Endozoicomonas gorgoniicola: one gene and its partner. Each later gene encodes a partner of the first gene's protein in a complex. Links are inferred from orthologs where the notes say so. Each region holds a gene or a part of one and is shown on either strand. Other genes may lie near its edges.

Evidence for each region.
Region 2: the proteins of pnp (region 1) and rne are in contact, whole or in part, in a cryo-EM structure (PDB 9QH0), measured with the Escherichia coli proteins. The link is inferred for Endozoicomonas gorgoniicola from one-to-one orthologs.

Annotation. Positions count from the first base shown.
Region 1 is NZ_JAPFCC010000001.1:5,916,804-5,920,047, reverse strand. What follows is about bases 53-2,981. They hold pnp (polyribonucleotide nucleotidyltransferase), read right to left. Parts: upstream 2,604-2,981; coding sequence 501-2,603; downstream 53-500. Other genes in these bases: nagE (N-acetylglucosamine-specific PTS transporter subunit IIBC), read left to right, coding at 53-411. Also shown: more of nagE, read left to right, coding at 1-52; rpsO (30S ribosomal protein S15), read right to left, coding at 3,014-3,244. UniProt on the Escherichia coli protein: Involved in mRNA degradation. Catalyzes the phosphorolysis of single-stranded polyribonucleotides processively in the 3'- to 5'-direction. Also involved, along with RNase II, in tRNA processing.
Region 2 is NZ_JAPFCC010000001.1:2,688,555-2,692,483, reverse strand. Bases 185-3,798 are described here. They hold rne (ribonuclease E), read right to left. Parts: upstream 3,487-3,798; coding sequence 385-3,486; downstream 185-384. Other genes in these bases: murB (UDP-N-acetylmuramate dehydrogenase), read left to right, coding at 185-208. In the rest of the region: more of murB, read left to right, coding at 1-184. UniProt on the Escherichia coli protein: Endoribonuclease that plays a central role in RNA processing and decay. Required for the maturation of 5S and 16S rRNAs and the majority of tRNAs. Also involved in the degradation of most mRNAs.

The DNA of each region.
Region 1 (3,244 bases):
GACTTGCTGCTGAACTGGGGACTGGCCACTAACCCTGTCACCCTGATCATGATCGGCCTGGCCTTTGCCGCTATCTACTTCTGCGCCTTCTACTTTGGCATCAAAGCTTTCAATCTGAAAACACCAGGTCGTGAGGATGAAGAAGTAGTAGTAGAAACCGTTGAAATGGAACAGTCCGGACGAGCTGAACGCTACATCGCCCTGCTGGGTGGACAGGAAAACCTGAAAGAAGTCGGTGCCTGCATTACCCGTCTGCGACTGACGCTGAAAGACTCCAACAATGTTGACGAAGCCGGTCTGAAAGCACTGGGCGCGAAAGGTGTTGTTCGCCTGAGCAGCAGTAGCCTGCAAGTTATTCTCGGACCACAGGCCGAGATTATTGCCGGCGAGATCAACCAGCGACTGAGTTGATCAATAGAAACAAAAAAAACCCTGAAGAAATTCAGGGTTTTTTGTCTGTTCATAAAACCATCAGCGGACAGCGATCTATTTAAGCTCCCTTAAGACGCCTGTTCCTTAGCGCGGGCAACTTCTTTGATGCTCAGCTTGATACGGCCACGGGAGTCAATGTCCAGTACAACCACTTCAACCTGCTGACCCATTTGCAGGTAGTCAGACACTTTCTCTACGCGCTCATCAGCGATTTGAGAAATGTGCACCAAGCCGTCACGACCCGGCAGAACACTCACAAACGCACCAAAGTCTACGATACGGGTAACTTCACCGGTGTAGATCTGACCAACCTCAGCGTCAGCAGTAATACCGTAAACACGGTCGTAAGCAGCCTGAGCCTTTTCCTTATCATCAGCAAAGATTTTCACCATACCACTGTCGTCGATATCAACAGAAGCACCAGTGTCTTCACAGATAGAACGGATGGTCGCACCACCTTTACCGATAACATCACGAATCTTGTCGGTGTCGATCTTCAGGGACATGGTCATCGGCGCGTTTTCGTTCAGCTCGGAACGGCTCTCGCTGATCACCTTATTCATTTCGTCCAGAATGTGCAGACGCGCGTCCATCGCCTGATCCAGGGCGATTTCCATGATCTCTTCGGTGATACCGGCAATCTTGATATCCATCTGCAAAGCAGTAATACCTTCGGAAGTACCGGCTACTTTAAAGTCCATATCACCCAGGTGGTCTTCATCACCCAGAATGTCGGTCAGGACTGCAAACTGGTCACCTTCTTTCACCAGACCCATAGCAATACCGGCCACTGGTGCTTTCAGAGGCACACCCGCATCCATCAGCGCCAGGGAAGAACCACACACGGAAGCCATGGAGCTTGAACCGTTGGATTCAGTGATTTCAGAGACCACACGAACGGTGTATGGGAACTCGTCCTGAGTCGGCAGCATGGCCTGAACACCGCGACGAGCCAGACGACCGTGACCAATTTCACGACGACCCGGCGCACCCATACGACCACACTCACCGACAGAGTAAGCAGGGAAGTTGTAGTGCAGCATGAACGGATCTTTGGTTTCACCTTCCAGACTATCGATAATCTGTGCGTCACGGGCAGTACCCAGAGTCGTAGTGACCAGAGCCTGGGTTTCACCACGGGTAAACAGCGCAGAACCGTGAGTCTTTGGCAGAACACCGATTTCTACGTTGATCGGACGAACGGTTTTGGTGTCACGACCGTCGATACGAGGCATACCATTGATAATATTGCCGCGTACTACGGATTTTTCCAGACTGGAGAATGCCTTCTCAACATCAGACGCGTCGAACTGACCTTCTTCTTCACCGGCCAGAGATTCCAGCACTTCCTGCTTCAGTACACCCACCGCAGCATAACGATCCTGCTTGATGGTGATCTGGTAAGCTTCACGCATCTTGCCTTCGAACGCAGACATCTTCTCTTTCAGTTCTACGTTTTCAGCAGCAGCAGCCCAGTCCCAGACAGGCTTGCCGACTTCAGCCGCAAACGCTTCAACGGCAGAGATAACAGACTGGTATTCCTGGTGTGCAAACAGCACCGCGCCCAGCATTTCGTCTTCAGTCAGCTCTTGCGCTTCAGACTCAACCATCAATACGGCGTCTTTGGTACCTGCTACCACCATGTCCAGCTCGGACGTTTCCAGCTCGGCATAGCTTGGGTTCAGCAGGTAGCCCTTCTCTTCGTTAAAGCCGACACGCGCACCACCAATAGGCCCCTGGAAAGGAATACCGGAAATAGCCAGGGCAGCAGAGCAGGCCACCATCGCCAGAATATCCGGATCGTTTTTCTTGTCGACAGACACAACGGTCAGAACCACCTGAACTTCATTCATGAAGCCTTTAGGGAACAGAGGGCGGATAGGACGGTCGATCAGGCGGGAAGTCAGGGTTTCTTTTTCGCTGGGACGGCTTTCACGTTTCAGGAAACCGCCGGGGATTTTGCCCGCAGCGTAGGTTTTTTCCTGATAGTGGACGGACAGAGGGAAAAAGTCCTGTCCTGGTTTCGCTTCTTTAGAGCCAACCACCGTTGCCAGAACGGCTGTATCACCCATGGTTGCCAGAACTGCACCCGATGCCTGACGGGCAACGCGACCTGTTTCCAGAGTGATGGTCTGGTCACCAAATGTAAAAGTCCTGGTTACCGGAGTCACAACGTTTTCTTGAGTCACAACGTTTTCCTTTAGTAAAACCCCAACCATCTGTGGCTGTCACGAGACACGGATGCAATTCAAAACCTTCTGGTTTGCACTTTCTGTCTGAAACCTTCGTCTGAAACCTTCGTCTGAAACTTTCTGCCTGAAAAAGCACCAGAGAGACTTGGAATTGCACCCCGATTTGACAGCAAAATAAGGTCAGGGCTGGATAGAGAGCCACTACTGGCTCTTTTTTCATACAGACACTCTAAATTCCAGTGTCTGCTCAATACAAAACACCGCCAGCCACACAATGGAAGCTAGCGGTGCTCTGACTGCGGAAGCCTTGCGGAGCCTGTGCTACAGCAAAGCCTTCCTGTTCTGCCGGTGGTTTCAACAGAAACCACCCGTGCCAATCCCGAAGGCTATTAGCGACGCAGACCCAGACGTTCGATCAGGCTGCGGTAGCGCTCAACGTCCTTACGCTTCAGGTAGTCCAGCATGCTGCGACGCTGGTTTACCATGCGGATCAGGCCGCGACGGGAGTGGTGATCCTTGTGGTTAGCCTTGAAGTGAGACTGCAGACCTTCGATGTTTGCAGTCAGCAGAGCTACCTGAACTTCAGGGCAGCCGCTGTCACCTTCAGAGCGACCGAATTC
Region 2 (3,929 bases), 3.2 Mb from region 1 along the record:
GAAACTGGCTGCTGGCTGGCTCATCGATAAGGCAGGTTTGCGAGGTTACCGCGAAGGGTGTGTCGGTACCTATCAGTATCAGGCGTTGGTGCTGGTGAATCATGGTGGTGCTGAGCCCGATGAACTGCTTCATCTGGCTGGCGTCATTCAGCAAAAGGTGAAGGCGGTGTTTGGTGTGGCTCTGGAAATGGAACCGAGGGTTTATTAATCGTTAGTGCTGAAAGTCTGCCCTTGGCCAGAAAAAAATGGTCGGGTGCGTTTTCGTGAAGATATTTACCGGCTGAATGATGCGCTTCTGGCGAACTTTTAGCGTATTAATGGTTGTTTATAGCAAAAGGGCGTACCGAAAATGGTACGCCCTTTTTGTTTCAAATTGACAGAGGCTTACCGGGAAGCTTCTGTCTGGGAGTCAGACTGGTTGCTTTCCTTGGTTTGTCCAGCCTGCTGCCGCTTCAGTCGAGGGTCGTTCATGGCACGACTGCGGCGACGACGGCGAGCTGGTCTCTGATTTTCAGAGGTGCTTTCCACCTGTGCCTGAAGTTCAGATACGTCAGGAGCTGTTGTAGCAGCTTCCTGTTCTTCAGCAGCGGGAGCTGTTTCCTGAACCACTGGCTTCGCAGCTTTTTGTTGAGCGGCAGGTTGTTGAGCGGCAGGCTGTTGAGCAACAGGCTGTTGGGCAGCAGATTCTGCTGGCTTTTCAGCAGCTGGTTTTACAACCTGAGCGGTGTCTGCACTGGTTTCCTCAGGCTTTTCAGCCAGCTGAGTCAGGGCATTTTGCAGCTGCTCTACTGCATCACCAAAAGTCTGATCGGCCCGGGCTTCAGGCTGAGTGAGTTCTACTGGAGTAGTAACCGGAGCCGTCTCAACAGGGATCGTAGGCTGATGGCTCGCCGCTACCGCTTTGGCCATTTCAGTCATACGTGGTTCCCGAGTAGCATATTCAGGTGCTTCATTGCGTACGTCTGCAGCAGGTTCAGCTTTTTCTGCTGAGTCAGTTGCCTCGACTGCAGGCTTGGCAATGATGGGTTTCTCTGTTTTTTCTGCTTCAGCCGGAATCTGTAATTCAGGTTTTGGCTGTTGCGCTTTCGGAGCTGGTTGTGCGTCTGCAGGAGCAGCTTTCGCTACTGGCTGAGGCGCAGGCTTACGCTCTTTTGGTGTCTCAGCTCTTGCTTCCGGAGCAGGTTTGGCTTCCTGCGCTGCAGCTGGCTTTTCCTGTGCTTTTGGTTCTTGTGGCCTGGACTCCTGCGGTTTGGACTCCTGCGGTTTGGACAGGGATGGCAGCGTTGGCTGATCCTGTACATTGCGGTCACGCTGAGTCGGACGGTTGCTGCGACGACGCTGGGCAGAACCCGGACGGCGACGGCGACGGTTGTCTTCACCCTGTTGTTCAGGTTCCTGGTTCAGAGTATCGGCTTTATGGGCGTCGCTCCGGCTTTCATTGCGGGAAACCTGTTCTTCGCGGTCAAAGCGCTCCTGCTTCTGGCGCTGACTGCGACTTTCCTGACGATCCTGTCTCTGGCGAGGCTGGCGCTGCTGACGGTTGTCGCCCTGCTCGTTACGTTGCTCGCTGCGGGAGTCGCCACGTTGCTCGTAACGAGAGTCGCTACGATCCTGACGGCCGCCACGACGACGTTCGTTACGGTTCTGGCGTTGTTCGTCGCTCTGTTCGCGACGGTTGTCACGGGTTTCACGTTGCTGGTCGCGACTGCTGCGCTGTCTGCGCTGCTGAGGCTGCTGGCGTTCACGCTGAGGACGGGAAGAAGGCTGAGGCTTTTGACGGCTCTGGGTCTTCTTAGGCTGCTCTTCGGTGCTTTCTTCAGCGCCAAACAGTCCGCCCAGGGCTTTAACAAAAGAGCGGATCAGACCGGGCTTTTCCTGCTTTACAGGGGCTGGTTGAGCAGGCGCAACAGTCTTGACGGCTGCTTCCTGGCGGGGAGCAGGCTTGGCTGTAGCGACCGACTGTTCGACCGTGTCTTCAGCTTCCAGAATCTCGTAACTGCTTTCAACGTGTTCGGCAACATGGTCATCGCGCAGGCGTTGAACGTCGTAGTGAGGAGTGTCCAGATTGGCGTTTGGAATAACAATAACGCGAGCCTGGTGACGCTTCTCGATTTTGGCAATCATTGAACGTTTTTCGTTCAGCAGGAAGGCAGCCACTGATACCGGCACCTGGGCACGGATTTCAGAGGTCTTGTCCTTCATGGCTTCTTCTTCCATCAGACGCAGGATGGACAGAGCCAGGGATTCGATATCCCGGATAGTGCCTTGTCCGGAGCAGCGTGGGCAAACAACACCACTGGTTTCACCCAGGGATGGACGCAGACGCTGACGGGACATTTCCAGCAGGCCGAAGCGGGAGATGCGGCCAGTCTGAACTCTGGCGCGGTCCATGGACAGAGCCTGACGGATACGGTTTTCAACCTCGCGCTGGTTGCGGTTGTGGCTCATGTCGATAAAGTCGATCACGATCAGGCCGCCGATGTCGCGCAGACGCAGTTGGCGGGCGATTTCGTCAGCGGCTTCTAGGTTGGTGTTCAGCGCCGTTTCTTCGATATCGCCACCACGGGTAGCCCGGGCAGAGTTGATGTCGATGGATACCAGGGCTTCGGTCGGATCGATAACAATAGAGCCACCGGAGGGCAGGCGTACTTCACGCTGGAAGGCGGTTTCAATCTGGGATTCGATCTGGAAGCGGTTGAACAGTGGAATGCTGTCTTTGTAGAGCTTGATCTTATGCTCGTACTGCGGCATCACCTGCTTGATGAAGGTAACGGCTTCGTCATAGACAGACTGCTTGTCGATCAGTACTTCGCCGATGTCCTGACGCAGGTAGTCGCGAATGGCACGGATGATGACGTTGCTTTCCTGATAGATCAGCAGAGGGGCTGGCTGCTCGGCGGCCTCCTTGATGGAACTCCAGAGCTGAAGCAGGTAATCCAGATCCCACTGCAGTTCTTCCTGGTTACGACCCAGGCCTGCGGTGCGAACAATGACGCCCATTTCAGCAGGGATATTCAGCTGGCTCAGGGTTTCACGCAACTCAGCTCGTTCATCACCTTCAATACGACGGGAAATGCCACCGGCACGGGGGTTGTTTGGCATCAGAACCAGGTAGCGTCCAGCCAGGCTGACCAGTGTGGTCAGAGCCGCGCCTTTGTTGCCGCGCTCTTCCTTATCCACCTGGATAATGACTTCCTGACCTTCCTTGATGACGTCCTTAATGCTGGGACGCCCACCGGAATAGGATGAGTTGAAATATTCCCGTGAAATTTCTTTCAGGGGCAGGAAACCATGACGTTCAGCGCCGAAGTCAACAAAAGCTGCTTCGAGGCTTGGCTCGACACGAGTGATCTTGCCTTTGTAGATGTTGGCTTTTTTCTGCTCACGGGCGCCTGATTCTATATCCAGATCATACAGGCGTTGTCCGTCTACCAGTGCAACACGCAACTCTTCCGATTGAGTTGCGTTGATTAACATTCTCTTCATAGAGTACCGATACGGTTTAGAGGCTAGCCTCTCGTGCCGGAACGGCCCGCTCTTTCTTTTCCGGTTTGTCACTCGGGCTTAACACGATGCGGAGTAAACCGGTTTTATTAACTGCCATCAGACTTACACCGTCAGACCAGCATACAACACTTCTGTGGTCTGTGAGGGTAACGATATGACACATTAGTACTTCCTGAAGTGCTTGGTTCAGGCAAGTACTGGGCGCAGGAATGGAATTCTTACCGGGGAATGACTCGGCGTTTCAAAATAAATAAAGCCGATTATAATTGCTGACAGTCCCGGGACCTTCCTCACGCCCGGAATCAGGGGGCGTTGCTCGACAGAGAGTAGCTCTGTTTATGTTATCCACGGCTCTTGCCGTGCTCTATACCATGAAAATTCGATTTTATTACCTGGAGTGATGAAATCGAATTATCTGCTCA